Regions from separate parts of the Rhizobium sp. SJZ105 genome, predicted to be linked through region 2. Evidence: predicted binding sites of a transcription regulator. Region 2 holds the regulator's gene; the other holds the start of a gene.
What was found. The regulator LexA, encoded in region 2, represses DNA repair genes until DNA is damaged. The targets are predictions, from matches to a motif close to TGTTCNNNNTGTGTTCNG.
Positions count from the first base shown of each region.

Region 1: FB593_RS23985 (ImuA family protein) is a predicted target of LexA. The motif match lies at 7,359-7,376, and genes of this name have one in related genera.

Region 1 is NZ_VIUP01000013.1:59-13,782, forward strand. It holds partial or broken gene FB593_RS27925 (IS6 family transposase) at 61-306, opposite strand; gene FB593_RS23945 (TetR/AcrR family transcriptional regulator) at 375-986, opposite strand; gene FB593_RS23950 (hypothetical protein) at 1,135-1,401, shown strand; gene FB593_RS27725 (hypothetical protein) at 1,580-1,843, opposite strand; gene FB593_RS23960 (methyl-accepting chemotaxis protein) at 1,837-3,786, shown strand; partial or broken gene FB593_RS28095 (hypothetical protein) at 4,104-4,223, shown strand; gene FB593_RS23970 (DUF1349 domain-containing protein) at 4,564-5,151, shown strand; gene FB593_RS23975 (SOS response-associated peptidase family protein) at 5,279-6,043, opposite strand; gene ligD (non-homologous end-joining DNA ligase) at 6,102-7,154, opposite strand; gene FB593_RS23985 (ImuA family protein) at 7,437-8,189, shown strand; gene FB593_RS23990 (Y-family DNA polymerase) at 8,110-9,621, shown strand; gene FB593_RS23995 (error-prone DNA polymerase) at 9,618-12,875, shown strand; gene FB593_RS24000 (DUF1419 domain-containing protein) at 12,966-13,364, shown strand.
Region 2 is NZ_VIUP01000001.1:519,461-536,279, reverse strand. It holds gene lpxD (UDP-3-O-(3-hydroxymyristoyl)glucosamine N-acyltransferase) at 1-516, shown strand, start outside; gene fabZ (3-hydroxyacyl-ACP dehydratase FabZ) at 509-976, shown strand; gene lpxA (acyl-ACP--UDP-N-acetylglucosamine O-acyltransferase) at 973-1,788, shown strand; gene FB593_RS02700 (LpxI family protein) at 1,792-2,673, shown strand; gene lpxB (lipid-A-disaccharide synthase) at 2,670-3,851, shown strand; gene gltA (citrate synthase) at 3,982-5,271, opposite strand; gene FB593_RS02685 (ComEC/Rec2 family competence protein) at 5,578-8,013, shown strand; gene FB593_RS02680 (glutathione S-transferase family protein) at 8,030-8,713, opposite strand; gene lexA (transcriptional repressor LexA) at 9,154-9,876, opposite strand; gene FB593_RS02670 (VOC family protein) at 10,088-10,969, shown strand; gene kdsA (3-deoxy-8-phosphooctulonate synthase) at 10,969-11,814, shown strand; gene eno (phosphopyruvate hydratase) at 11,962-13,236, shown strand; gene FB593_RS02655 (FtsB family cell division protein) at 13,573-13,890, shown strand; gene pdhA (pyruvate dehydrogenase (acetyl-transferring) E1 component subunit alpha) at 14,044-15,087, shown strand; gene FB593_RS02645 (pyruvate dehydrogenase complex E1 component subunit beta) at 15,105-16,526, shown strand; gene FB593_RS02640 (pyruvate dehydrogenase complex dihydrolipoamide acetyltransferase) at 16,541-16,819, shown strand, end outside.

The DNA of each region.
Region 1 (13,724 bases), on a different contig from region 2:
TACCTCCTGGTGGTCCAAGTTTTAGTCCGCATCCCCAATGGATCATATTCGTGCGATAACCAACAGCCATTTGTCGCCGAGCTTGTCGATCGATCGCTTCCGGATTTTATTGGCAAAGTGCCTGTCGAATTTCTCAGCCCTAAGTCTCACGGTCTGACGAGAGACGATGACCCCACGAGCTGCCAGCACATCCTCGGCCATTCGCAGACTGAGCGGAAACCGGACATAGAGCTAAACGGTATGGGCAATCACGTCAGGTGGAAATCGGTGGCGACGATAAAGAGGATCGCGGGCAAGTCTGGTCATATAGCCTTATTCGACGCCCGGTTAACGTTCACTGCCTTCAGTAGCACTTCCTTCTTGCACCAGCAGGATCAGGCAGAAGCCTGTGCACCTAGACCAAACGAGACCATCGCAGCTTCACACGCACGCGTAAACCGCATCGACGGACCTTCTTTGCCGGCGGCAAGTTTGCTGACGCGTGCTCCCTCTAACAGCATGGATAGCGTATCAGCCAAAAGTTCAGGATCGCTTACACCTGTCGAACGACAAAGATCGGCGAGCCGGGAATGCTGTTCCATCTTCAACGTTTCTATTATCGCATGTGCAGGGTGCGCTTGCTCTTTCAACTCTACCGCAGCATTGGCCAAATCGCATCCATAGGGCTCGCTGGAAAGACATTGTGCGCGCGCTTTAACCCATGCCGCGAGCTGAGCCCTCGGGTCGCCCGGGTTCTCTTTTTCGAGATCTTCCCAGGCTTTATCGAGCGTTCGAGAACTGTGCTTGAGCGCTTCACACACAAGATCGTCCTTGGAACCAAAATGTCGGTATAAGGTCATCTTGTTGGTTGAGGCGGCTTCGGCAATGGCATCAACACCGATGCCGCGTATCCCATGTTCACGAAAGAGTTGGCAGGCCGTTGACACAATCCGGTCACGAGGTGCGATTTTCTGCTCAGAAGCACGATCAGATGTCTCGGATTTCATGAGTTTAATTTTTACCCTCAAGCGGTGTTGACATGCGTGTTACCGATCGGTAACTATCACAAAAGTTACTTACCGGTAACACCTTGGCGCGAGCCCGTCAAGCAATCGCCCGCTTTCACAGCTTAGGAATTATCGAAAGGAGACTGAGATGAGACAGACGATAGACGAGATGACGCTCGCCGAGATTTTCGCAGATCCACTGATCCGTTCAGTCATGCGCGCCGACGACGTTGGTCTGGACGATTTCAAAGAGTTGATGCATTCGGCGGCGACGTCCTTGACGACACGCGATGGCGCAGCATTTGCTGAACAGTTTGAAACGAGCGGGCCTGCAGCTTCATCGAAGCGTACACTCGTAACCGCCGTGCAGCCCTTGTTCGCAGGTTTCTTTAAGCCTTGCGCTGCCCATATGTGAATGTGGCCTGCATCACCATCTCACAAGTCGGGCTTATCCGCGGTGGGATGGCTAATCGCACGCTGATCTTTAGATATTGGTATCTCCTGCGCCCGTTTGGGCATGAAGAAATTGTAAAGTATTTAACTATAACTAATCGCAAGAAAACCAGCGAAGCACGGTCGTGGAACAATCGGTTCTAGCCCGTGTTTTGCGAAATGCGGCCCGGCGTTTCCGCCTGTTGGCGGGGCTGTCGTTTCGCCCGCGGAATGGTGACCTGCCCGTATTTGAAGGGGCAGGCCGGCGTTTTTCGGCGCATGCATGATGCAGTTGCGATCAGAGCCGATGATGCGGCTACCGAAGCCTTGATGATCGAGGTTACGCGACGTGCAATGTCAGTCTTGCCGAACACCTCCGGCACGGGGAAGGAGCGGTATTCATGCCCTGAGGTTATCCGTGTCATTTCTCCAGAATGCCAGTATCCGCACCAAAATTCTGTCGCTCATTTTACCGCTCTGCATCATCGGTCTGGGTGCAACAGTATATATGTCCGCCCGTTACAAAAACGCGGACACGCTCTATTCAGAGTTCATTGCCGGCGACAATGCCGCGCTTGTCGAGCTTTCTCGTGCCAACCGCAATCTTCAGGCGGTGGCTTACGGTGCTTATCAGGTAATGGCATACGACACCTCCATTCCGGATTTCGCCATCGCCAAAGGCGAGTATAATACCGACAAAGGCGAACTGATCTCGCGATTGAACAACGTCAAGGCCATATTCCCGGAAGAGACGGCCACAATCGACAAACTGCTCAAACAATCTCAGAGCATCATCACAAGCACGGATAAGGCCGTCGAGCTTGGCTCCGCTAATCGTAATCAGGAGTCCGCGGCGGAACTCCTGAAGGCTGATGGGCAAATTCGCGCGGCCGGAAACGAAATAGGCTCGTTGCTGGACAAGCTTACCAAGGGTGTTGCAAAAGGCAGCGACGATCTGAGTGGCCAGACGAATTCCACGATCCTGACCTCGCTTGTTGTGGTTGGCATCAGCTTTGCAGCCGGCATCATTCTCGCACTTTTCGTGGCCTCGCGTGGCATCACAACGCCGATCGCCCGCCTGCGGGAGCGTATGGTGTCGCTGGCAGGCGGCGATACGGCAGCCGAGATCGATGGCATGGACCGCAAGGACGAAGTCGGCCAGATGGCGGTTGCCGTTCAGGTGTTCCGCGAGAGTGCGATCGAGCGCATCCGCCTTGAACAGGAAACAGAAGCCAATCGCAGCCTTTCGGAAAAGGAACGCATCGCGCGCGAGCAGCAGAAGGCCAAGGAAGCTGCCGACGTCAAATTTGCCGTCGACAATCTGGCAACCGGTCTTTCGAAGCTTTCGGATGGCGATGTGTCCTACCGCATCGGCCAGCCGTTCACGGCGACACTCGACGGTGTTCGTAACGACTTCAACATGTCCGCCGAAAAGCTGCAATCGGCATTGACCCGGGTTGCGCAGAATGCCGGTGGCATCGGCGCGGGCGCAAACGAGATCAAATCGGCCGCCGACGATCTGGCCAAGCGTACCGAACAGCAGGCAGCAGCCGTTGAGGAGACCGCTGCCGCTCTGGAAGAGATCACCACGACAGTGAAGGATTCCACCAAGCGCGCGCAGGAGGCCGGCCTGATCGTCAGCCGCGCCAAGGCAGGTGCCGAACAATCCGGCGAGGTGGTACGTCGCGCCGTGGTCGCCATGGAGCAGATCTCCAAATCCGCCAACGAGATCAGCAACATCATCGGCGTGATCGACGAAATCGCCTTCCAGACCAATCTTCTGGCGCTCAATGCTGGCGTAGAAGCCGCGCGTGCGGGCGAGGCGGGCAAGGGCTTTGCCGTTGTCGCGCAGGAAGTGCGCGAACTGGCGCAACGCTCCGCCAATGCGGCCAAGGAAATCAAGGCGCTGATCACCACCTCGAACGATCAGGTGCAGCAGGGCGTTCAGCTGGTGGGCGACACCGGCAAGGCACTGGCGACGATCGTATCGGAAGTGCAGGAAATCAACCGGCACGTCGTCTCCATCGTGGAATCCGCGCAGGAGCAATCCTCTGGCCTCCAGCAGATCAATACCGCGGTCAACCAGATGGACCAGGACACGCAGAAAAATGCGGCGATGGTGGAAGAGACCAACGCTGCCAGCCACAATCTGGCCAAGGAGGTCGCTTCGCTCAACCAGCTTCTCGCGCAGTTCAAGCTCGCCGATACCGCCTATCAGCAGAAGAGCCAGCCCGCTCCGGTTCGCAATGCCGGCGGCAACGACAGATACGTAGCATCCCCCGTACGCGCGCTTGGCCGCAAGATTGCATCCGCATTCTCTGGTAACGCTGCTGTCGATACGTCAAAGGACGACTGGCAGGAGTTTTGATCGGCGATCGGTCAACGACATGAGCATCGGCGGGGGATATCCCCGCCGCCAATCAAGGACTATGCCACGCAATCGGAAATCGTTTGCGTGGCATAGTTTATGCCAGAGGGGCGGTGACGAACATGTCTGGCAATCTTCGCAATACATTATCCTTCACGCAGCGCGTCGCGACTATGGCCGTGGGGATCTTTTTGGGCACGGACTCATTCTCGATGATGTTTCGGATTCAATTGGTGTGATTTCCGAAGTGGAATCAGCGCCATGCGAGCCCAGTTTTGACTTCCGACCTGATCCCGGCCAGTTTGAACGTTGAATCGATGCATGATGCCACCGATGCGATCGTTGTCACTGCGTCCGCCGGGTCAACGGACTCCATATGTCCCCGTTGCGGGACCGTTTCCCGTCGAGTTCATAGCCGTTACCCTCGGGTGATCGGTGATCTGCCGCGTACGGGTCGACGGATCGCATTGCATCTGTCCGTCAGGCGCTTTGTCTATAGTGCTACCAACTGCCATCGAAAGATTTTTGCCGAGCGCTTCGGTGAGGGTGTGACCTCACGCTCCCTAACCAACTTCACTGCCTCAAGCTTGTACTCGCGGCTGAACTCCCTTCGTTGCATTTATGCACTCCAGTTTCATTGGAAGCACCTTAACTTGGTGTCCACGAAACCGGCAGCAGGCCAACACTCACTTTACCGAGTTTATGATCACGGGTATCCGTTGAGTCGGGCAATAGCCCCACCAGCAGTGATGTAAGGGCAATTCCGGAGACAGTGCCGTGGACGTTAATCTCAAAGAAGCTGAGTGGCTGAATAAACCTGTAGTGTGGGAAGCCACCGAGACGGGTCTCTCTTTAACCACCGAAGCAAACACTGACTTCTGGCGTGAAACACATTACGGCTTCACGCGCGACAGTGGCCATTTCCTAGGTGTAATGGTCGTGGATGGTTTCACAGCGAGTGTCCGCGTCCAAGGCGAATTCCGGTCTCTCTACGATCAGGCCGGTCTTATGGTGCGCATTGATGAAAATCGATGGGTGAAGTCAGGCGTTGAGTTTACAGATGGCGAACGGTTTCTCAGCACAGTCATCACCGATGGAAAATCCGACTGGTCAGTGTCCCAGCCCTTCAAGGAGCTTGAAGATTTCTATATCCGGATCACATTGAAGGAAGGCACGATGCGTATTCAGGCATCCTCCAATGGGAGCATTTGGCCGTTGCTGCGGCTTGCTCCGTTTCCTAAAGTTTCCCATTATTTCGTTGGTTTGACTGCATGTACGCCTGAGCGTGGCGGACTGGATGTCCGGTTTTCGGAGTTTTCAGTCGGTGCGGCGATCACTACCGATCTCCACGACCTGTCCAGCTAGCAGCTATTTAAGAGAGTTCTTCACAAATGCCGTCTCGATCTATCGTCCTTGTAACAGGTGCCAGTAAAGGGATACGAGCAGCCACGGCCTCTCGGCGCCAGTGCCGCCTGGTCAGACACTACACAAATCAGTCTTGGTCAACCGGTTCGCCCGATTTCGACACGACGGTGGACCCGTACGGTTCTCGCGACGAAATAATCAACGCATCGTCCTGAAGCGGGCGGACAAGATGTTTTGCCTCGTCCCACGGCGCCCGCATCCAGATGTCCGTGTCCTCTTTCGTCAGCAACAGAACCGGCATGGCTTTCTCATGGATCGGTTTAACGAGATCGTTGGGGTCTGTGGTCAGAAAACCATAGAGATCGTCGGTCGTGAGCCCGTCCCGAACCTTTCGGACGCTTTGCCATTGCGGCACATGGATGCCGGCAAAAAACATCAAAGATTTCTCGTCATCGCGGGCAAACCAGGCATTGGGCACATTGCCGCCTTCCTCTCTGCTCGCCGGATCCGGTTCGGCGAAGCTGGTGACTGGGACAAGGCATCTGTGTTCGACGTCGAACCATCGCGTCCAGTGCGGGAAATTGAGCTTACGCACGTTTGTCGTGCCGCGGTCGGCCTCCATGCGGATCAGCTCCTCGAGATCAAATGGCTTGCCCTTGGCCGCGAGCTTCTCGGCCTTGGCTTTGGCCGCTTTCTCCAAGGCGAAGCGAGGGGAAGGTAATCCCCATCGCGCATGCACAAGCTGCTTCTTGCCTTCCGCCGTGTTGCGGACGATCGGCCCCATTTGGTCGGGGTTCATCTGATAGGCTGGCATCAGGTTAATCAGGCTTTCGGCGTCCTGAGCCCATTTGGAGACCCAGTCCTTGTCTTCCATCCGATATAGATTGCACATGGCAGCAATTCCTCCGTTGCGACCGAATGCAGTTGTGTGGTGAGTTCCGCCTGCGTCGCTAGTCGAGCTTGTAAACGTCGGCATTGTCTTGCCGTTCCCGCAAGCCTTTGTAGGAGGCATGGCGTAGCTTGCCGTCCGCCGTCCACGCCCGGAACTCGATCTCCGCAATGAGGGTCGGCTCGACCCAGACAATGTCTGCGTGATCGGCATAGGATGCAGGTAACTGCTTCCGTTTCCAGCGCAGCTTGTCGAGCATCTTGCGCAGCCTGGTCATCTCGGCGTCCCTGAAGCCCGTGCCAACATTCCCGACATGAATGAGCTCGGCACCGCGATAGGCAGCAAGCACCAGAGAGCCGAAGCCGCCGGGCGATGTCGTCGATGGCTCGTAGCCAACAACCATGAAGGCTTCGCTCTTAACGCACTTGATCTTGACCCAGTCGCCGGTCCGGCCGGAGCGATAGGGTTGATCCAATTGCTTGCCGACAATGCCTTCGAGACCAAGGCTGCCAACGTGTTCCAGCAGGATCGCGGGATTGGCGTCAATGGTTTCCGAAAGGCGGATCGCGCCGTCGTGCCCCTTCAGCGTATCCTCGAGAAGATGCCGGCGCGAACGGTACTCCACGTTGCGCAGGTCATGGCCGTCGAGATAAATAAGATCGAACGCGTAGAGGATGGCGTCCGAAGCTCGGTTGCCAGCCGTCTTTCCAGACGCACCCAACGATTTCTGCAGCAGCCCGAAATCCGGCCGCCCTTCATCGTCAAGCACAACCGCCTCGCCATCAATGATCATCGTTGCCGGGCCAAGCGCCCGGGCAGCCTGCTCGATCGCCGGAAACCGGTGCGTCCAGTCATGGCCACCACGCGTGAGGATGCGGACCCCTGTCGGCTCGATATGGATAGCCAGGCGATAACCATCCCATTTCAGCTCCCAGCTCCATTGGTCGCCTTGTGGAGGGTGCGCCTTCAATTGGGCGAGCGCCGGCTCGACGCGATCGGGCATCGGATCAAACAGCAGCTGTGGCTGTGCGGGATTGCGCTTCCGACGCGGCTTTGACCGTAGCGGAGCTTCGGTATCACGAAGGAGCGGCTTTGATCTCGGTGGCTTCGTCATGCAAACGAGTTCAGCACGAAAACCTTAAGAAGATTGTGACGCCGTTCATCTATCCCCGCTATCCACCGTTTTAAACCCGACGGACGCAAGGGCTGCAAAAATTTCTGTTTCCCCTTACCTCCTTGAATCCTATTCGAATCTTCGACTTTGCTAATACTGGGATAATATTCCTCAACCATGTGGTGCTTGACTCTTTTGCATTACGAGAACAAACAATGAACATATAGCCCGTACGACATAATGTCGATCCTTTGAACACGACCTTGAAGGGAGCCGTGAACGATGACTGCTGCCCGCCAGAGGGTGATTTGCGACTTGCGAGACCGCATCGCGTCGATGGAAGGGGTATCCGCGAAGCGGGCCGGAACACTTTCTTTTGGCGTTTCCGAGATCGATGCGGCCTTGCCTGGCGGGGGCCTCGCCTATGGCGCGCTGCACGAGTTTGCAGGCGGTGGCTCCGGTACTGTCGATGGTGCAGCGGCCGCCCTTTGTGTTGCCGGCATTGCCGCAAGAACAAAAGGCCCCGTCATCTGGTGTCTGACGCGGCCGGATCTTTTTTTCCCAGCTCTTGCCCATGTGGGTCTGCATCCCGACCGCGTCAACTTTGTTGAATCCGACAAGGAAGAGGATGTGCTGGCCAATATGGAGGAGGGCCTTTCCTTCGGCGGACTTGGTGCCGTCGTCGGTGAACTTGTTCGCCTGCCTATGGTCAGTTCCCGCCGCCTGCAGCTTGCAGCCGAGCGAACCGGGACCATGGCGCTCGCGGTCCGCCGATGGCGGCGACAGACGGAGGCCAATGACTTTGGGCAGCCGACGGCCTCGACCACGCGGTGGCGTGTCAGCGTGATGCCGTCAGAGGAGTTGCCGGTACCCGGGGTGGGCAGACCTCAATGGTTTCTGGAATTGATGCGCGTGAAAGCGGGTGAGTGTGCTGAGTTTCTCGTGAGGGCGTGCGATGACAAGGGTCGTCTCGATCTATCTTCCGGATCTGCCGACGGATCGCATTCGTCGGGCCGATCCGTCTATTCCGCCTGAACAGCCAATCGCCGTGATCGCGAGAAGCGGTTCGAAGCGATGGGTGTCTGCTGCCGATCCGGCTGCCAGAAAGGCGGGCGTGCATGCCGGCATGGCGGCGGCAAAGGCGCAGTCGCTGTTTCGCGGCCTGATGCTGGTTGACGCAGATTCGCAAGCCGATCAAGCCGCGCTGGAGCGCATCACGCTCTGGGCGCTGACGATCTATTCGCCGATCGTCGCCGTCGACGGGATTGATGGTATCGTCATGGATACGGAAGGCGCCGATCATCTGCAGGGTGGTGAACTGCCGATGGTGACGAAGATCGCCAACCAGTTTCTTGCCCGAAAACTGACGGCGCGCGTGGCGGTTGCCGACAGCTGGGGTGCTGCCCATGCTTGCGCCCGCGCAATCAATCGCGAAACGATTGTCGTTCCTCCGGGCGAGACGGCCCGTGCCGTCGAAAAACTGCCGATTTCGCTTCTGCGCCTGCCGTCAAAGATCGTCTCTGATCTGCGCATTCTCGGTTTCCAGACAATCGGCGAGCTTGCCAACACCCCGCGGGCCCCGCTGACATTGCGCTTCGGTCCGGAGGTCGGCCGCCGTCTCGACCAGATGCTCTGTCGTGTCGCCGAGCCGATCGAACCGATCCGGACCGCAGAGCTGGTTGAAGTCTCCAAGGCCTTCGCCGAACCGATCGGGGCTGCGGAAACAATCAATAAATATGTTGGCCGTCTGGTTGTCCAACTCGTTGACGAACTCCAGAAGCGCGGGCTTGGCGTTCGCCGTGCCGACCTGATCGTCGAGAAGGTCGATGGTACGAGACAGGCCATCCGCGCCGGAACCGCCAGGCCCGCCCGCGATGTCGCCTGGCTGACAAAACTGTTTCGGGACCGGACGGAAAAGATCGAGCCGGGCTTCGGGATCGAAAAGCTGATCCTGCTCGCCGTGATAGCCGAGCCTCTCGAGGAGGCTCAGAAAGCCTCTTCTCTGGTCGAGGATGAGGTCACTGATGTCACGCCGCTGATCGACCTCTATGGAAACCGGGGGCAGAGGGTCTATCGCGTCGCACCGGTCGCCTCCGATGTGCCGGAACGCTCTGTCCAGCGCATCAGCCCCGTCGCCGAACCGATCGCCGTTGCCTGGGTCAGCCATTGGCGCCGCCCCGTTCGTCTCTTGCCGAGACCTGAGTTGATCGAGGCGATCGCGCTGATGCCGGACCGGCCCCCAGTCTCCATCGTCTGGCGTGGCAAACGCCGCAAGGTCAAATGTGCCGACGGCCCGGAACGCATTTTTGGGGAATGGTGGCAGCGAGATGCCGAAATGGACGCCGTGCGCGACTATTTCGTCATCGAGGATGAAGCAGGCGAGCGCTTGTGGGTGTTCCGCTCCGGCGACGGTATTGATCCGGAAACCGGGTCACACCGCTGGTTCTGCCACGGGATATTCGCATGAGCTATGCCGAGCTCCAGGTCACGACACATTTTTCGTTTCTGCGTGGTGCCTCGTCGGCGCAGGAGTTGTTTGATACTGCAAAACTCCTTGGGATCAGTGCGATCGGCGTCGTCGATCGCAATTCGCTCGCAGGCATCGTCCGCGCCCTTGAAGCATCCCGCGCGACAGGTCTCCGCCTCGTCGTTGGCTGTCGCCTCGACCTCGCCGACGGTATGTCGTTGCTGGTCTATCCGATGGATCGTCCGGCATATTCGCGCCTGACCCGGCTGATCACGCTTGGCAAGTCGCGCGGCGGCAAGAACAACTGCATTTTGCACTGGGACGATGTCATGGCTTACTCGCAAGGCATGATCGGGATTCTGGTGCCGGATTTGCCGGACGCCACATGCGCAGCACAGCTTCGCAAGTTGGCGCACGTTTTTGGTGATCGCGCCTATGTATCGCTGTGCCTGCGCCGGCGACCCAACGACCAGATGCGGCTCCATGAGATTTCCAACGTGGCGGCACGGTTCAGGGTCAAAACCGTCGTCACCAATGACGTGCTGTTTCATGAGCCGGGTCGGCGGCAGTTGCAGGACATCGTCACCTGCATCAGGCACAATACCACGATCGACGATGTCGGCTTCGAGCGCGAGCGTCATGCCGACCGATATCTGAAGCCTCCGGAAGAAATGGCTCGCCTATTTCCGCGCTATCCGGAGGCCCTGGCACGAAGCATGGAGATCGTGCGTCGTTGCAAGTTCTCGCTTGAGGAACTGACCTACCAGTACCCGGAGGAAGCCATTGTGCCGGGCAAGGATGCGCAGGCCTCGCTGGAGCATTATGTCTGGGAATGCGCGCCTGACCGTTATCCGGAAGGCCTGCCACCGGATGTTTTAAAGACCGTTCGGCACGAGCTCGATCTCATCCGCACCATGAAATACGCGCCGTATTTCCTCACCGTGTTTTCGATCGTGCGCTTCGCCAGAAGCCAGGGCATTCTCTGTCAGGGCAGGGGATCGGCGGCCAACAGCGCTGTCTGCTATATTCTCGGCATCACATCGATCGACCCCTCGACCAATGACCTCCTGTTCGAGCGTTTCGTCAGCCAGGAACGCGACGAGCCACCGGATATCGATGTCGACTTCGAGCATGAACGGCGCGAGGAGGTCATCCAATGGATCTACAAGACCTACCGACATGACAAGGCAGCCCTCTGCGCCACCGTTACGCGGTATCGTGCCAAGGGAGCGATCCGCGATGTCGGCAAGGCGCTCGGCCTGCCGGAAGACGTGATCAAGGCGCTGTCATCAGGCATGTGGTCCTGGTCGGAGGAAGTGCCCGACCGAAACATCCGCGAGCTCAATCTCAACCCCGACGACCGGCGCTTAGCGCTCACCCTGAAACTGGCGCAGCAGCTGATGGGTGCGCCACGCCACCTTGGCCAGCATCCAGGAGGATTTGTCCTCACCCATGACCGGCTGGACGATCTCGTGCCGATCGAGCCGGCAACGATGAAGGACCGCCAGATCATCGAGTGGGACAAGGACGATGTCGAGGCGCTGAAGTTCATGAAGGTGGATGTGCTCGCACTCGGCATGCTCACCTGCATGGCAAAGGCGTTTCATCTCATCCGTGAGGATAAGGGCGAGGATCTCGATCTGTCTACGATCCAGCAGGAAGACGCAGCCACCTACGCAATGATCCGAAAAGCCGATACGCTCGGGACCTTCCAGATCGAAAGCCGCGCGCAGATGGCGATGTTGCCGCGCCTGAAACCACGCACCTTCTATGATCTCGTCGTGCAGGTGGCGATCGTCCGGCCCGGTCCTATCCAGGGCGACATGGTGCATCCCTATCTTCGCCGCCGCGAAGGCAAGGAGCCGGTAGAGTATCCCACACCCGAGCTTGAGGCCGTGCTCGGCAAGACGCTGGGCGTGCCGCTGTTTCAGGAGAGCGCCATGCGCGTCGCCATGGTCTGCGCCGGTTTTACCGGTGGCGAGGCCGACCAGCTGCGCAAGTCGATGGCCACCTTCAAGTTCACCGGCGGGGTCTCCCGCTTCAAGGAAAAACTCGTCTCCGGCATGGTCAAGAACGGTTATTCGGCGGAGTTCGCCGAAAAGACCTTTTCCCAGCTCGAAGGTTTCGGCAGCTACGGTTTTCCGGAAAGTCACGCGGCATCTTTTGCGCTGATCGCCTATGCATCGAACTACATCAAATGCCATTATCCGGATGTCTTTTGCGCGGCGCTTTTGAACAGTCAGCCGATGGGCTTTTATGCGCCCGCCCAGATCGTCGGCGATGCGATCAAGCATGGCGTCGAGGTGCGACCTGTGTGCGTCAACCGCTCGCGCTGGGACTGCACTCTGGAAAAGATCGGCAGCATTGATCGGCATGCTGTCCGGCTTGGGTTTCGGCAGGTAAAGGGACTGGCTGTCGCTGACGCAGCGCGGATCGTGACGGCACGAATGAATAGTCCTTTCTTATCCGTCGATGACATGTGGCGCCGGTCCAGCGTGCCGACGGAGGCCCTTGTCCAGCTGGCAGAGGCCGATGCCTTTCTGCCATCGCTCAAACTCGAGAGGCGCGACGCGCTTTGGGCCATCAAGGCGCTGCGTGATGAGCCATTGCCGTTGTTTGCCGCCGCGACTGAGCGGGAGATGGCGGCAATTGCTGAGCAGCAGGAGCCGGAGGTCGCCCTTCGGCAGATGACGGATGGGCACAACGTCATCGAAGATTACAGCCATACGGGCTTGACGCTACGGCAGCATCCGGTTGCGTTCCTGCGCAGGGACCTGTCGGCACGCAACATCATCCCTTGTGCGGAGGCGATGAATGCTCGGGATGGGCGATGGGTTTATACTGCAGGTCTGGTGCTGGTGCGCCAGAAGCCCGGGTCGGCCAAGGGTGTCATGTTCATCACCATCGAGGACGAAACAGGCCCTGCCAACATCGTCGTCTGGCCGTCACTGTTCGAGAAGCGCAGGAGCGTGGTGCTCGGATCCTCGATGATGGCAATCAATGGGCGGATTCAGCGGGAAGGGGAGGTCGTGCATCTTGTCGCGCAGCAACTCTTCGACCTGTCAGCGGACCTTGTCGGTCTGGCTGATCGGGATACCGGGTTCAGGCTGCCGGCGGGGCGGGGCGACGAGTTTGCCCACGGCGGCGGCTGGCCGGATTCGCGTGATCGACAAAAGCCTGTTGTCCCGCGGGACATGTTCACACCCGATCTCCATATCGATACGCTGAAGATAAAAAGTCGGAATTTTCAGTGATTTTTCGCTATCCCGGGAGCCGCGCCGCTTGGCGTCCCTCGAGGGCCCCCGCAGCATTTTTTTGGAAAACAGTAGAGTTGGCGTGCAGCCATGGGTGCCACATCAGCGCGATCATTACCGAACGAGGCTGAGCATGTATGGGAGTGGGACGACAGCGCGCTCTACAGCGGCGAATGGTTCGAGATCGCCGACGCATCCCACGACTACACGTTTGAGATACTGCCGCCGCTCTCGATCAAGGCCGGGATATTCGCCATGCGCGAATTCCCGAACGGTTTGGTCACCAGCATCCTCTTCTCTCTGCCGGTCGACGGGTGCCTCTGGCACTTCCGCGGTTATTGCGACCTGGCCGACAAGAGCTCGCCCGAACGCATGCAAAGCGCTGTCATCGAACGCGAATCCAGGCCCTCCCTTGTGATGACGCACGACGAGAAGCTGGAACATATTTGGTCGCGCATTGCGGACGATTGTCTCGGTTATGCGGCATAATTCCTCCGTCGATGGACTTTCGTGAACGCTCGCGCGACAGGAGGATGCAATCGCATCATTGCGTGCCCGTGCACATCTGCCGGGTGGCTCAGGCCAAACGGGACCACGAGCCGATAGTGACGTCGGCGGTTGTGATGACTGGGCAAGCTGCGGCTTGGACGTTGGATCGGCGCGGCCTGGCGCAGGTCTAGCGTGGTTTCCTCTCAGCTTCGGCATCCGAGGTTTGCCTCTGGCCGTTCCGTCCTTCGGTTTCGTGGCGTCTGAACCGGCGCCCGTTCGGTTCAAGGCCGCTGTCGCGCCGCGGGGCGGCCGGTCATGCCGCTCTCGACAAAGCAGGCACGCGGGCTTCGCAAGGGCTTG
Region 2 (16,819 bases):
ATCGGCAACAATGTGATTATTCACAACGGAGCGCGCATCGGTCAGGACGGGTTCGGTTATGCGCCCGGTCCGCGCGGCATGCTGAAGATCGTGCAGATCGGCCGGGTTATCATTCAGGATAATGTTGAGATCGGCGCTAATACGACGATCGACCGTGGCACGATGGACGACACGGTCATCGGCGAAGGTACCAAGATCGACAATCAGGTTCAGATCGGCCACAACGTCCGCATCGGCCGCCATTGCGGCATCGTCAGCAAGGTCGGCATTGCGGGCAGCACCCGCATCGGCGATGGTGTGATGATCGGCGGCGCGGCGGGTATCAACGGCCATATCACTATTGGTGACGGCGTGCAGATTGCGGCGATGAGCGGTGTTGTAGCCGACGTTCCGGCCGGCGCCCGTTATGGTGGGACGCCAGCGCGTCCGATGAAGTATTTCCTGCGCGACATGGCCGATATTCTGGCGCGCGCTGAAGGGCGTGATAAAAAAACAGGAGAAAAAAACGATGACTGAAGAAACCAAGACGACGCTCGGCGCGGCTGACATTCTGGAAGTCATGAAGCTTTTGCCGCATCGTTACCCGTTCTTGCTCATCGACAAGATCATCGAGATCGATGGTAATAATTCGGCGATTGGCATCAAGAACGTAACGGTCAACGAACCGCATTTCACCGGTCATTTCCCGGATCGCCCGATCATGCCGGGCGTTTTGATCGTCGAGGCCATGGCCCAGACGGCAGGTGCGATCTGCGCCCGCAGCCAGGGTGAAGGCGGTTATCTCGTCTATTTCATGACAATCGACAACGCGCGCTTCCGCAGACCCGTCGTTCCCGGCGATCGTCTGGAAATTCACGTGGTCAAGCAGCGCCAGCGGGGCAATGTCTTCAAATTTCATTGCGAGGCCAAGGTCGAAGGCGCGCTGGTGGCGGAAGCTGACGTCGGCGCGATGATGATCCCCGAGGACCAGCAATGAGCACTATCGCGGCTTCGGCAAAAATTCACCCGACCGCCGTTGTCGAAGACGGCGCGGTTATTGGTGAAAATGTCGTCATCGGTGCCCTGAGCTACGTCGGCGCGAAAGTCACGCTGCAAGACGAGGTCACGCTGCACAATCATGCCGTCGTCTCCGGTCTCACCGTCATTGGCCGTGGTTCGGTCATCCATCCAATGGCCGTTATTGGCGGTACACCGCAGGCAATTCGCCACGATGGCTCGGAAACGACGCTAGAGATCGGTGCCCGCTGCATCATGCGCGAAGGCGTAACGATGAATGCGGGCAGCTCCGATGGCAGCGGCAAGACGATTGTCGGCGATGACAACCTGTTCCTCGCCAATTCGCATGTGGCGCATGATTGTCGCCTCGGCAGCCATATCATCCTGTCGAACAATGTGATGCTGGCGGGACATGTCACCATCGAGGACCGCGCTATCCTGGGTGGCGGCTGTGCCGTGCACCAGTTCACCCGAATCGGTCGTCAGGCCTTTATCGGCGGGCTGTCGGCAGTCAATTATGACGTCATTCCCTATGGCATGCTGAACGGTAATCCCGGCATTCTCGGCGGGCTGAATGTCGTTGGCATGACGCGTTCCGGTATCGACCGCGCGGATATTCACAAGGTAAGGCGCGTCTTCAAGCAGATCTTCGAAGGCGAAGGCGCCATCCGCAGCAATGCGGCTGCGATTGACCGCGCAGAATATCTCGATTGCCCCCAGGTCATCGAAATCCTCGATTTCATCGGTGCGGATAGCGACCGCGCGCTTTCCTCGCCAAACCGGGGCAAGTGAGCCGTGACAGGCGGCGGGCGTCTCGCCATCGTGGCCGGCAGCGGCCAGCTGCCGCTGCATGTCGCGGCGGCTGCGCGCGAGATGGGGGAGAACCCCTTCATTGTACAGCTGCGTGATGATTCCCAGTTTGACTGGAGCGGTTTCGACAATGCGGTGATTAGCGTCGGCGATGTCGCCGGGCTTGGTCGGCTGCTACGCGAAAACCAGGTGGACCGCGTCGTGCTTTCCGGCGCCGTGGCGCGACGCCCTGAATGGCGGGAAATCCGCCCCACGATCGGCATATTGCTGAAACTGCCATCCATCGTCCGCACCTTGCTGTCGAGCGGCGATGACGCCGTTTTGCAGATGGTCATCAAGGTCATCGGCACGCTTGGGGCAAAAGTCATTGGCGCCCACGAGATCGCACCCGGTCTGCTTGCTACGACCGGCCCTTTCGGTGCGCATAAACCTGCTGAAGACGATCTGCGCGACATACGCAAGGCCGCGCAGGCCGCACTGGCACTCGGCACGCTTGATGTCGGGCAGGGTGCAGTCGCCGTTGGCGGCCGTATCGTTGCACTGGAGGGCGTCGAGGGCACAGACGCGATGCTGGCGCGTGTCGCGGCATTACGCGCTGAGGGCCGCATCTCGACCCGTCGCAAGGGTGTTCTGGTGAAGCTCTGCAAGCCGCAGCAGGATATCCGCGCTGACTTGCCGACCATCGGCGTGGAAACGGTGGAGAACGCGCATAAGGCCGGGCTGGCGGGGATCGCCGTTGAAGCCGGGCGCGCGCTGGTACTTGATCGCGATGAGATGTTGAAGGCGGCAGATCAGGCCGGCATATTCGTCTGCGGTATCGATACGTCACTCGGTGAAGACATGATGGGCGGAGACATGGTGGGATGACGGCAACGTTGAAGGTGGCGGTTATAGCCGGCGAGGTATCCGGCGATCTTCTGGGTGCCGATCTCATCCGGTCCCTGAAAGGCCATTACTCGGGTTCTGTCGAGTTGATGGGCGTCGGCGGTGAGGCTCTGGAGGCGCAGGGGCTGGTTTCGCTGTTCGATTATTCCGAACTCTCCATCATGGGCTTCACGCAGGTTCTGAAGAAGCTGCCGAAGCTGATTTCGCGGATCAACCAGACTGCGCAGGCAATCATTGTCGCCAAGCCGGATATTCTGCTGATCATCGACAGCCCGGATTTCACCCATCGTGTTGCGAGAAAAGTCCGCAAACAATTGCCGCATCTGCCGGTCGTCAATTATGTCTGCCCCAGCGTCTGGGCGTGGAAGGAATATCGCGCCACCGCGATGTTGTCCTATGTCGATCACGTTCTGGCCTTGCTTCCATTCGAGCCGGAGGCGATGCGGCGTCTCGGCGGCCCGCCGACAACCTTTGTCGGCCATCGCCTCAGCGTCGATCAAGACGTGCTCTCCGTGCGGCAGAGGCGGGCTGAGCGGCCCCTGCCTGCCAACGGCGAACCGAAAACCATTCTGCTCCTGCCGGGGTCACGTTCCACCGAAACGACCCGGTTGATGGAGCCGTTTCAAGAAGCGGCAAAAGCATATGTCGAGCGCAACGGCCCGACGAAGTTTCTGCTGCCGACAGTGCCGCGCCAGGAAAACCGCATCCGCGAACTGGCGGCAACATGGCCGCAGGATATCAGGCCTGAAATCGGCATCGATCCCGCCTTCAAGTGGAATGCATTTGCGCGCGCCGATGCGGCGATTGCCGCCTCCGGCACCGTTATTCTCGAACTCGCGCTCGTCGGCGTACCAACCATATCGGTCTACAAAACCGACTGGATTTTCACGATGCTGAGCAAACGGGTGAAAACCTGGACAGGTGCGCTTCCGAACCTGATTGCCGACTATGTCGTGGTGCCGGAATATTTCAACGAGGTGGTACGGGCAGGGTCGATGTTGCGCTGGGCCGAACGGCTCTCGTCCGACACCACCGAACGGCGGGCGATGCTGGACGGCTATGCTCTGGTGCAGGAGCGTTTGCACACCGAAGTGCCTCCTGGCGAAACCGGCGCCCTTATCCTTCTCGATGTGCTGAACAGCCGCAAGCAGCAAGGCTGAACCGGTAGCGATCCTGTCTGCTTCCTGGGGTTGGCAGGGCAGGTTTCGCTATTCTTATCGATGATCATATCCAACAAAAAAGCCGGCGGATAAAACCCGCCGGCTTTTTTATGTTGGTTGGTTTCCCGGCTTAACGCTTGGAAACCGGAACGTAGTCCCGCTTGCCGGCGCCCGTGTAGAGCTGACGCGGACGGCCGATGCGCTGCTGCGGATCCTCGATCATTTCGTTCCACTGCGCGATCCAGCCGACGGTGCGGGCCAGTGCGAACAGCACGGTAAACATGGTCGTGGGGAAGCCAAGCGCCTTCAGCGTGATACCCGAATAGAAGTCGACGTTCGGGTACAGCTTCTTCTCGACGAAATAAGGATCGGAAAGAGCGATCTTTTCGAGTTCGAGCGCGACCTGCATGATCGGATCGTCGGAGTTGCCGGTGGCTTCCAGCACTTCGTACATCGTCTTCTGCATGATCTTGGCGCGCGGGTCGTAGTTTTTGTACACGCGGTGGCCAAAGCCCATCAGGCGGAACGGATCGTTCTTGTCCTTGGCGCGGGCAATATATTCCGGAATGCGGTCAACCGTGCCGATTTCGTTGAGCATGTTGAGCGCCGCTTCGTTGGCGCCGCCATGTGCCGGACCCCAGAGGCAGGCGATGCCCGCTGCAATACAGGCGAACGGGTTTGCACCCGACGAACCGGCAAGACGCACCGTGGAGGTGGAAGCATTCTGCTCGTGATCCGCATGCAGGATGAAGATGCGGTCCATGGCCCGGGCCAGAACCGGATCGACCTTGTACTCTTCGCAAGGCACGGCAAAGCACATGTGCAGGAAGTTGGAAGCGTAATCGAGGTCGTTCTTCGGGTAAACGAAGGGCTGGCCGATATGGTACTTGTAGGCCATGGCGGCGATCGTCGGCATTTTCGCGATCATCCGCAGCGAAGCGACCATGCGCTGGTGCGGATCCGTAATGTCCGTCGAGTCGTGATAGAAGGCCGAGAGAGCGCCGACCGTGCCGCACATGACAGCCATCGGATGTGCGTCGCGACGGTAGCCGGTGAAGAAGCGGCTCATCTGCTCGTGCACCATGGTGTGGCGCGTTACGCGGGTGTCGAAGTCCTTCTTCTGCGCAGCCGTCGGCAATTCGCCGTAAAGCAGCAGATAGCAGGTTTCCAAGAAGTCGCCCTGTTCGGCAAGCTGCTCGATGGGGAAGCCGCGGTGCAGAAGAACGCCTTCGTCACCATCGATATAGGTGATCTTGGATTCGCAGGAGGCTGTCGAGGTGAAGCCGGGGTCGTAGGTGAAGGAGCCCGTGTGCTTGTACAGCGTGGCGATATCGACGACGCTTGGTCCAATCGTGCCTTCCCTGACCGGGAGTTCGACCTGTTTTTCGCCAAGTGTCACTGTAGCGCTTTTTTCCGTCATACTGATCCTCCGAAAACATGCGGGTGGGGGCGTTGAGATACGCCCCGCGGTTAAGCGTCTACCGATTAGCTATATGATCCTTGCGCGGATGCCAAGCTATCCAAAGGTCAAATTGTGCATTGCGGCAAACGCAATCGCGTTGCTTCAGGCTTTCCCGGCAGCAGCAATTCAATCTCGGTCAACGCATCGTTAAAGTAAAGGATTGCAATCCCGAGCGCTGGTCTGCAAACCTGTTTTTGGTGCGGCAAGGGGCGGTGGGGATTGCTCGGTCAAGGGGAAAAACAGCATTTCGAATATGCTAAAACGATGCAGGGAGACTTGCCCGGCACACGGGAAATTCTGTTTCCTCTCCGCCGAAGCAGTGATGCGGCAACACATGACACTCCCGCCATTATTCCCGAGATTAACCGCAACACTACCGTGGCCGAAAAAATCGCCATGTGCCTGGCCGAGGAGCGCGCATTCGGCCACGATTTTCTTTTCATTCCCGTTTCCATCGGCTGCGGCGCGGTACTCTGGTTTTCTCTAGATGCCACGCCTTCCCCGGTCATTTTGATTGCCACATTTCTTTTTGTCGCCGTTCTGGCGCTCTTTGTGAGATACAAGGCTGGCATTGCGGCGGCGGTTTGCGGCCCTTTCGCTTTTCTATTGCTCGGCATGCTTCTGGCCGATTTAGAAACCCGACGGGCAGGGACCGTGGTGCTGGATACCCCCGTCACCACCACCATCACCGGCACCGTGGCGCGCCGGGAGGTCGATGCACGCGGCTACTGGCGATATGTCGTCGATCTGACCGCAACAGCGGACCCGACATTGTCGCGTCCGCCGCAGAGGATATCGGTGCTTTCGCGTGGCGGAGGCGAGCCGATCGCACTCGGAGCAACCCTTCGCGGCAAGGTCCGCCTCTCGCCGCCGTCCGGCCCGGCCTTGCCGGGACTGAACGACTTCGCCTTCACGTCCTATTTCAGAGGCATAGGCGCGACCGGTTTCTTTTATAAATCACCGGATGCGCTTGTATCACCCGTTGGTGACGCAAGGCCTGACAAGGGTTGGTTGGAATGGGCCGATATGCGGCTTTACGGCCTTCGCAGCGCAATTGCCGAACGCATCCGCACCACCATCGGCGGTGATGCCGGAGCCTTCGCCGCCTCCATCATCACCGATGAGAGACAGGCTATATCGGCGGAGACGATGGAGGCGTTGCGGCTCTCCGGCCTTGCCCATATCGTTGCCATATCCGGGCTCAACATGGCACTGGCCTCCGGCATATTCTTTGTTGGCCTGAGACTGGCTTTCAGCTTGTTTCCCGCCTTTGCGCAGCGCTGGCCGGTCAAGAAGATCGCGGCTTTCGCGGCACTGCTGATGACGCTTGCCTATTATCTGATTTCCGGTTTTGCCGTTTCCGCCGAGCGTGCCTGGCTGATGATGTCTGTGATGCTGATCGCGGTCCTTTTCGATCAGCCATCACTCAGCCTCAGAAACGTTGCCATTTCCGCCCTGATCATTCTGGCTTTCTCGCCCTCGGAAATCATGGGTCCGAGTTTTCAGATGTCATTTGCCGCCACTATAGCGCTTGTGTCCGCCTATGCCTTCTGGAGCCGTTGGCGTACGGATCGCGAACGGCTGTTCATCGGGCGCAAGCCCGCATGGCTGAAGGTGGCGGAAATGATGGGCGCGGTCATTGGCGGCGTTATCACGACGTCGCTGATCGGGGGCCTTTCGACGGCGATCTATTCAGCCGAACATTTTCACCGTGTCACCACCTATGGACTGTTCGCCAATCTGGCTGCGATGCCGCTCATGTCGCTGATCGTCATGCCATTCGCTCTTATCGCAATGCTGCTGATGCCCTTCGGGCTCGACGCGCCGTTCCTGAAGATCATGGGTTATGGCATGGCACTCGTCATCGAGGTTGCAAACGAGGTGGCCTCCTGGGGCGGCAGCGCAGCGACTGGGCGTCCGCATGGCTGGTTTGTCGGTTTGGCTTCGGTGGGTTTCCTGCTGCTGACATTGCTGCGCAGCCGGCTTGCGCTTCTTGGCATCCCGTTTCTGCTCTTCGCCTTCGGCGTGTCGGCAGTTACGGCCTATCGTGATCTACCGGATCTATTGATTCACGAGGACGGCGAATTGGTGGCACTCGTGGAGGACGGCAAGGTCTCAACCACAAAAGCCCGTCCGCAGGGCTTCGTTTACGGCCAGTGGCAAAGGGCGCTGCTGCTGCCGGAAAAAACCGTGCCGCCAGATTTTATAAATGGTGAGAGCATGGCAAATACTGCTGGTTCTGACTCGAGATCGAAACTGTCGCCCGAAGACATGGCTGTGGTGGTACGCGAGATGACGGCGGCGCTCAAAGACGCCAAAGTTGGCGTCTTCACCTGCAGGAAAGACATATGGTGCGTAGCGAGCGCCGCAAGCGGAGAGTGGATCGTCGTTCTGGACGATGGCCGCTTCGCCGGAAAAGCCTGCGATATTGCCGATATCGTCGTTGTTTCCCGCAGAACCTCTTTTTCGCAGTGCCGCTCGGGTGCACTCCTGCTCAGCCGTGACATCTTGCGGCGTCTCGGTTCTGTGGAAATAGATTTTGCTAACAAGAGGGAGGAGGGTGTGGCGAGCGGGCTGCGCGCCGCAATCGCCGGAACGGACAGGCCCTGGAGCCAGCACCGTTATTACGACTGGAAAAGCGGACGTTTCGACCGTGATCTGCCGCAGCCCATCATCCGGCTGCTGGCGGCGTCGCAATGACAGCCGCCAGCATGGATCATCGGGCCTTGGCGCGCAAATCTTCAGTCAATTCGCCGATCTCGCCAACTTCCTCTTCATGACCAGCGTCGCGCCAGCTCTCCTTCAAACCGGCCTCGTACCATTCTTGCATGGCAGGCAGGGCGAGCAGCCGGTCGCAATAGGCTTTCGCTGCTGGCGAAAGATCCGCGCTGCCATAGGTCTGGAAACGGAATGCAACCGGGCAGAAGAAAGCATCGACCGCCGTGAACTTTTGACCGGCGAGATATGGCCCGCCGAATTTTGTGAGACCCTCGCTCCACAACGCATCGATCCGCTTTATATCGGCTTTAAGCCCGGCATCGCCGCCCCTGGGTTTGACCCGAATGCCCACCGACATGGGATAGAGATTGCGCAGCGAGGAAAAGCCGGCATGCATCTCACTTGCGGCCGAACGCGACCAGGCCCTCGCATGCTTGTCGCTTGCCCAGACACCCTGGTGTCTTTCGGCAAGATATTCGACGATCGAAAGCGTTTCCCAAACCGTCATACCCTCGTCGACCAGGCAGGGCACCTTGCCCGTCGGCGAAAAGGAGGAGAAGGAGACGCCTTCGCCGAACGGAATGAGCTTTTCATCAAAGGCGATACCGAGCGTGCGCATCAATACCCACGGCCGCAGCGACCATGAAGAATAGTTCTTGTTGGCTATATAAAGATCGTACATCGCGTATCTCCCGGATATGACGCGTATTTCTACACCTGCCAAGCGTTCACGGAATATCGAAAATTATCCATGGCTCCCATAAACGCCGTTGATGAATGGTGATGTGGGGTCACTGAGAGCGCGGCTTGCGATAAGTCACCCTTTGGTGACTACTAAAATCTGACTGCGCAACACGACAGAACAACGTCGCTAAAAAACAGCGGATGGGATCGCTTCGACAATTACAGCGAGCAGCCCATTCGCCACCACGCCTGTAGCGAAACCGAAGCATCTTTATGGAGCAGGAACTTAGTTTGGAAAGGGCAACGCGCATAGGCTGAATGGCGCATATCCTCGTGCACCCGCTAAAGCACGCCACGTTTGGAAACAGCCAAACCATATATAGGCGCCATCTTCACGATGACGCCTAATGTAAAGTGAGCACGTTCGGTTCGATAAGATCAATGGTAGCGGCGGATCAGCCCCACCAGCTTGCCCTGAATTTTCACCCGGTCGGGCCCGAAAATACGGGTCTCATAGGCTGGGTTTGCCGCCTCGAGCGCAATGGAGGCACCCTTGCGGCGGAAGCGCTTCAGCGTGGCTTCCTCGTCATCCACCAGAGCCACAACGATGTCCCCGGGATTGGCGGTGTTGCCGTTGCGGATGATGACTGTGTCGCCGTCGAAAATGCCGGCCTCGATCATCGAATCACCCTTGACCTCAAGAGCGTAATGTTCGCCCGTGCCAAGCATGTCTACTGGCACGGCCACATCATGGGTGTTGTTCTGGATGGCGGAAATCGGCACGCCCGCAGCGATGCGGCCCATGACCGGCACGGTGACAGCCCCGCCCAGATCGTTGGCCGGCGTCTTGGGGGCAGGGGCCGGTTCCGGCGTCTTGGGCTTGCCAAGGCTGCCTTCGATAATGCTCGGCGAAAAGCCGCGCTGCGGCCTTGCACCCGGCGTATAAGCCTCGGGCAGCTTGATGACTTCCAGCGCCCGAGCTCTATTCGGTAGCCGACGAATGAACCCGCGCTCTTCGAGAGCGGTTATCAGGCGGTGGATGCCGGATTTCGAAGCAAGATCGAGTGCGTCCTTCATTTCATCGAAGGAGGGCGGCACGCCGGACTCTTTCATTCGTTCATGAATGAAGAGAAGCAATTCCTGCTGTTTGCGCGTGAGCATGAGGAAAACACCCTTTAGAATCGTAGTGGAAGTCGCGAAACAAATACAGAACGAACACTATATGTTCCATATGTGTTCTGCAATCCCCTAAAATTTCGTGAAGGTGCCATCCGTTGCTGTGATGATTTGCCTCATAGCACGCAATTGTGCTTTTGTGCGGTCAAACCCGTCCCGGCATGCTCCGAGCGGAAGGCCAGCAGGATACATTTTCATGACGAAACCCTATAGCGTCGACCATCTCGTTTTGCCCGTGGAAGTCATAGGCGTCGCCGTGAAGCGCCTCGTCAGTCTTGGCTTTACGGTTGCGCCGGAGGCTCTGCATCCTTTCGGCACCCAAAATGCCTGCGTATTTTTCGCCGATGGCACCTATCTGGAGCCGCTCGCAATTGCTGATCCGGCTAAATATAATGCCTCAATAGAGAGGGGTGATGTATTCACCGGCAGGGATGTGGCCTTCCGGCAACGGGACGGGCAGGAGGGTTTTTCGGCTCTTGTTGCCAAGACTGAAGACGCCTTGGTTGACCATGAGCGGTTTCGGGCAGCCGGCCTTTCGGCGGGCGATGTTTTCGAGTTTTCGCGGCCTGTTCGGATGCCGGATGGCTCGCAAGGCGAGGCGGCGTTCCGGCTGGCTTTTGCGGCAAGCGGGGCGGCCGCGGATTTCTTTTTGTTCAGTTGTCAACGGCTTCAAGCCCTTCCGGGCGATCGCACCATGCTGGAGCGCCACGCCAATGGTGTCACCGGCCTCAGTGAAATCGTCCTGTTTACCGGCGGCGATGCGAAGGTGGCGGGCCTGATCGAGACGGTGTTTGGCTGTGAAGGCAAATGGTCTCCGGGCGGTGATATGGTTTTCGCGACCGGCAATGCCAGCATCAGATTGACCGGAAAACCGCCTTTCGGCGGGCAGACCCTGAATGCTCAGGATGGCAACGAAGGCGGATTGCGCGGCGCGGGCATCGTCTTTTCTTCACACGATCTTGCCGTGACAGAGGCGGTGCTTGCTGCTAATGGCGTGTCCTGCGCAAAAGCGGACGGCCGTCTGGTGGTGCCCGCGGCACCCGGTCAGGGCGTTGCCTTCGCCTTCGAGGAAAAATGATGAGCGTTACGAACAATCTTAAAGTCACTGCCGGCGACGGCGCCAGCAAGGTTTCCTTCTCGAATACCGAGCGGTTTTCGCTGATTGCCGGTCCGTGCCAGATGGAAAGCCGCGAACATGCCTTCATGATCGCTGGCGTCCTGAAGGAGCTTTGCGACAAGCTGGGAATAGGGCTTGTCTACAAGTCCTCTTTCGACAAGGCGAACCGCACTTCGCTTTCCGGAAAACGCGGCATCGGCCTGGATAACGCGATGCAGGTTTTTGCCGATCTCAAGAAGGAATTCGGTTTTCCTGTTCTGACCGACATCCACACGGAAGAGCAATGCGCCGTCGTTTCCGAGGTGGTGGACGTTCTGCAGATTCCGGCGTTCCTCAGCCGCCAGACCGATCTTCTCGTTGCTGCCGCCAAGACCGGCCGCGTCATCAACGTCAAGAAAGGCCAGTTTCTGGCGCCCTGGGACATGAAGAACGTGCTTGCCAAGCTCAATGAGAGCGGCAATCCGAATGTGATGTTGTGCGAGCGCGGCGCGTCCTTCGGTTACAACACGCTGGTTTCCGACATGCGCTCGTTGCCGATCATGGCAGCGCTCGGCGCACCTGTCGTTTTCGATGCCACCCATTCGGTGCAGCAGCCGGGCGGGCAGGGCGGCTCCACAGGTGGCCAGCGCGAATTCGTCGAGACGTTGGCGCGTGCGGCCGTTGCGGTTGGCGTGGCCGGCCTCTTCATCGAGACCCATGAGGATCCGGACAATGCGCCGTCAGACGGCCCTAACATGGTCCACCTGAAGGACATGCCGAAACTGCTCGAAAAGCTTCTGGCTTTCGACGCGATTACGAAAGCCTGATCGGCTGACCGTGACGGCGGGCACTTTTGTGCCAATCGATTTTAATGGCGGGCGGGCCGTTTCCGCTGCCCACCGTCATTGTAATTTCTTCGCCATCGTCTAAGACAGGCGACGGAAAATATCTGTTCCATTCCCAAGGGAGAGACCATGACTGCCATTACCGATATCATCGCGCGCGAAATTCTCGACAGCCGCGGCAATCCGACCGTTGAAGTCGACGTTTATCTCGAAGACGGCTCCATGGGCCGTGCCGCCGTTCCCTCCGGCGCCTCCACCGGCGCGCATGAGGCGGTTGAGCTGCGCGATGGCGGCAAGCGTTATCTCGGCAAGGGCGTGGAAAAGGCGGTCGAAGCCGTCAATACAGAAATCTTCGACGCGATTGGCGGTTTCGACGCTGAAAACCAGATCCAGATCGATCAGATGATGATCGCGCTCGACGGCACGCCGAACAAGTCGCGCATCGGCGCCAACGCCATCCTCGGCGTGTCGCTCGCCGTTGCGAAGGCTGCCGCTGAAGCCTCCGGCCTGCCGCTTTACCGTTATGTCGGCGGCCCGAACGCGCATCTGCTGCCGGTTCCGATGATGAACATCATCAACGGCGGCGCGCATGCCGATAACCCCATCGACTTCCAGGAATTCATGATCCTGCCGGTCGGTGCAGAAAACATTCGCGAAGCCGTGCGCATGGGCTCCGAAGTCTTCCATACGCTGAAAAAAGAACTGTCCGCACAGGGCCACAACACCAATGTCGGCGATGAGGGCGGTTTTGCACCGGGTCTCGAAAGCGCGCCGGCAGCACTCGATTTCATCATGAAGTCGATCGAAAAGGCTGGCTACCGTCCAGGCGACGACATGTTCATCGGTCTCGACTGTGCGGCGACCGAATTCTTCAAGAACGGCAATTACGTTTATGAAGGCGAAGGCAAGACCCGTTCGCCGATCGAGCAGGCCGAATACCTGGCCGAACTCGTCGCGAAATATCCAATCATCTCCGTTGAAGACGGCATGGCTGAAGACGACTGGGATGGCTGGAAGGCGCTGACCGATCTCATTGGCAACAAGTGCCAGCTGGTGGGCGACGATCTTTTCGTCACCAACTCCGCCCGCCTTCGCGACGGTATCAAGATGGGTGTCGCCAACTCCATCCTCGTCAAGGTCAACCAGATCGGTTCGCTTTCCGAGACGCTGGACGCAGTCGAAACGGCGCACAAGGCAGGTTACACCGCCGTCATGTCGCACCGTTCGGGCGAAACGGAAGATTCCACCATCGCCGATCTCGCGGTCGCAACCAACTGCGGTCAGATCAAGACCGGCTCGCTTGCCCGTTCCGACCGGCTCGCAAAGTACAACCAGCTTATCCGCATTGAAGAAATGCTGGGCCCGCAGGCTGCTTACGCCGGCCGTTCGATCCTGCGCGGATAATCCGCGTTCGGGTTTCGCGATATGGCCCGCCGCCTGGCGGGCCAGTCTCAGGGATGGGCGGTTTATCCGCACTGCTCACTCCCGAGTTGATCCGGGGTTCAGTCAGCCCAGGTCCCTGGGTTGAAAGGACTCTTTTCACGGCGAAGACGCGCTGTGGCTTGATGCCGGATCACGCTCGGCATAACGAACTCTCTCTGATATCGTCGTCATTATTAGCCCGCCTCTGGCGGGCTTTTTTGCGTCTATCAGTCGCGCGGAATTTAAGGTCAACGGATAGTTAAACAATCCGCATTAGTCTCGAGACTCACATTATGCGTTTTAAGGCTTCTCTCCGGCATGTGGACCAGACATCATAAAAAGAGACGATTCGGCCGTTTGATCGTTCCGGCCATTACGATCGCTTTTCTTTCCTATTTCGGGTATCATTCCATCCACGGCGACTTCGGCCTTCAGGCGACGGAGCGGCTGGAGCGGCAGCGTATTGCCAGAACGGCAGAGCTTGCCAAGCTGACGCAGGCGCGCGTTGCGCTGGAGCGGCAGGTCGAATTATTGAGCGACGGTTCTCTCGAACGTGACATGATTGACGAGATTTCCCGTTATCAGTTGAATATGTCCCGTACGGACGAAATTGTCATCATGAATACCTACTTCTAATTAACCGAAATCAAGTTAATTAATGATTTGTGATTTATTCACAGCACTTTAGCATGAATATGTGCCATGCGTTTAAAGCATTGCTGCGTGGCATTTTCTTGCATATGGTACGCGCCAATCTATCCATTCAAACGACAACTCAGGGAGGGATGAATGGCGCCGCGAAAAACCGCGTCCGTATCCGGCCGAAAGACAACGGCAAAGGCTGCAGGCGAATTCACCGGTAAGAACAGCCCGGACTTTTCGAAGGAAGAAGAGCTTCACGCCTATCGTGAGATGCTTCTCATCCGTCGCTTCGAGGAAAAGGCCGGCCAGCTTTACGGCATGGGCTTCATCGGTGGTTTCTGTCACCTCTACATCGGTCAGGAAGCCGTTGTTGTCGGCATGCAGATGTCTCAGAAGGAAGGCGATCAGGTCATCACCGCTTACCGTGACCACGGCCATATGTTGGCTCTGGGCATGAGCGCGCGTGGCGTCATGGCTGAGTTGACCGGCCGCAAGGGCGGCCTGTCGAAAGGCAAGGGCGGCTCGATGCACATGTTCTCCAAGGAGAAGCATTTCTACGGCGGCCACGGCATCGTCGGTGCGCAGGTTTCGCTCGGAACCGGTCTTGCCTTCGCCAATAAATATCGCGGCAACGACAATGTCTCCGTGACATATTTCGGTGACGGCGCCGCCAACCAGGGTCAGGTCTACGAGAGCTTCAACATGGCCGCTCTCTGGAAACTGCCGATCATCTATATCGTTGAAAACAACCGTTACGCCATGGGCACCTCGACCGCCCGGGCCACCGCACAGTCGAACTATTCGCTGCGCGGCCAGTCCTTCGGCATTCCCGGCATCCAGGTGGATGGCATGGATGTGCGCGCCGTAAAGGCCGCCGCCGATCAGGCGCTGGAACATTGCCGCTCCGGCAAGGGTCCGATCATTCTGGAAATGCTGACCTACCGTTACCGTGGTCACTCCATGTCCGACCCGGCGAAATACCGTTCGAAAGACGAAGTGCAGAAGATGCGCTCCGAACATGACCCGATCGAGCAGGTCAAGGCACGGCTTCTGGAGCAGGGCTGGGCAAGCGAAGACGAGTTGAAGGCCATCGACAAGGATGTCCGTGATATCGTCGCCGATAGCGCAGACTTCGCCCAGAACGACCCAGAGCCGGATGTATCCGAGCTCTACACCGACATTCTGCTCTGATCGGGAAAGGGAAACCCATGCCAGTAGAAATTCTTATGCCCGCCCTTTCCCCGACCATGGAGGAAGGCACGCTTTCCAAATGGCTTAAAAAGGAAGGCGACAAGGTCACTTCCGGTGACGTGATTGCCGAGATCGAGACCGACAAGGCGACCATGGAAGTGGAAGCTGTGGATGAAGGTGTTATCGGCAAGCTGCTGATCGACGCCGGCACCGAAGGCGTCAAGGTCAACACGCCGATCGCCGTTCTCATCCAGGAAGGCGAAAGCGCTGCCGACATTTCTTCTTCTGCCAAGAAGGAAGAGCCGAAGGCTGAAGCTGCAAATTCCGATTCGGATGCCGCAGGCGGCAAGACCCGCGAAGCATCCGAGGAGCCGAGCGCTGCCAAGGAAGCCGCAAAGGTTCCGGCAGCACCTAAGATCGAAGTCGCTGCCGATCCAGATATTCCTGAAGGCACCGAAATGGTGATGACGACGGTGCGTGAAGCGCTGCGCGACGCCATGGCCGAAGAAATGCGCGCCGACGAAAAAGTCTTCGTCATGGGTGAGGAAGTCGCCGAATATCAGGGCGCTTACAAGATTACCCAAGGCCTGTTGCAGGAATTCGGCGAACGCCGCGTTATCGACACCCCGATCACCGAGCACGGTTTTGCCGGTATCGGCGTCGGTGCGGCAATGACGGGCCTGCGGCCCATCGTCGAATTCATGACCTTCAACTTCGCCATGCAGGCGATCGACCAGATCGTCAACTCGGCTGCGAAGACGCTTTACATGTCGGGCGGCCAGATGGGTGCGCCGATGGTGTTCCGTGGCCCCTCGGGTGCTGCTGCCCGCGTTGGCGCTCAGCATTCGCAATGTTACGCCGCATGGTACAGCCATATTCCGGGCCTCAAGGTCGTCATGCCCTACACGGCAGCGGACGCCAAGGGTCTCCTGAAGGCAGCCATCCGTGACCCGAACCCGGTCATCTTCCTTGAGAACGAAATTCTCTACGGCCAGAGCTTCGAAGTGCCGAAGCTCGACGATTTCGTGCTGCCGATCGGCAAGGCGCGCATTCACCGCAAGGGCAAGGATGCGACGATCGTTTCCTTCGGCATCGGCATGACCTACGCAATCAAGGCGGTGGCGGAACTCGAAAAGCTCGGCATCGACGTCGAACTGATCGACCTTCGCACCATCCGTCCGATGGATCTGCCTACCGTCATCGAATCGGTCAAGAAGACCGGTCGTCTGGTCACCGTCGAGGAAGGCTTCCCGCAGTCATCGGTTGGTGACTTCATCGCCAACCAGGTCATGCGTGCCGCTTTCGACTATCTCGATGCGCCGATCCTGACGATTGCCGGCAAAGACGTTCCGATGCCTTACGCGGCAAACCTCGAAAAGCTGGCTTTGCCGAACGTCGATGAAGTCGTTCAGGCTGTCAAAACCGTCTGCTACAAGTAAGGGGAGGCGTTTCGATGCCGATAAACATCACCATGCCTGCCCTTTCTCCGACGATGGAAGAGGGTAATCTGGCCAAGTGGCTGGTCAAGGAAGGCGACAAGGTCGCACCCGGTGACGTGATCGCCGAGATCGAGACCGACAAGGCAACCATGGAAGTGGAAGCCGTCGATGAGGGCACGGTCGCCAAGCTCGTGGTTCCCGCAGGCACGGAAGCGGTCAAGGTCAACGCCCTGATCGCTATCCTCGCCGCCGATGGCGAGGATGTGGCTGAGGCAGCAAAGGGTGGCAATGCT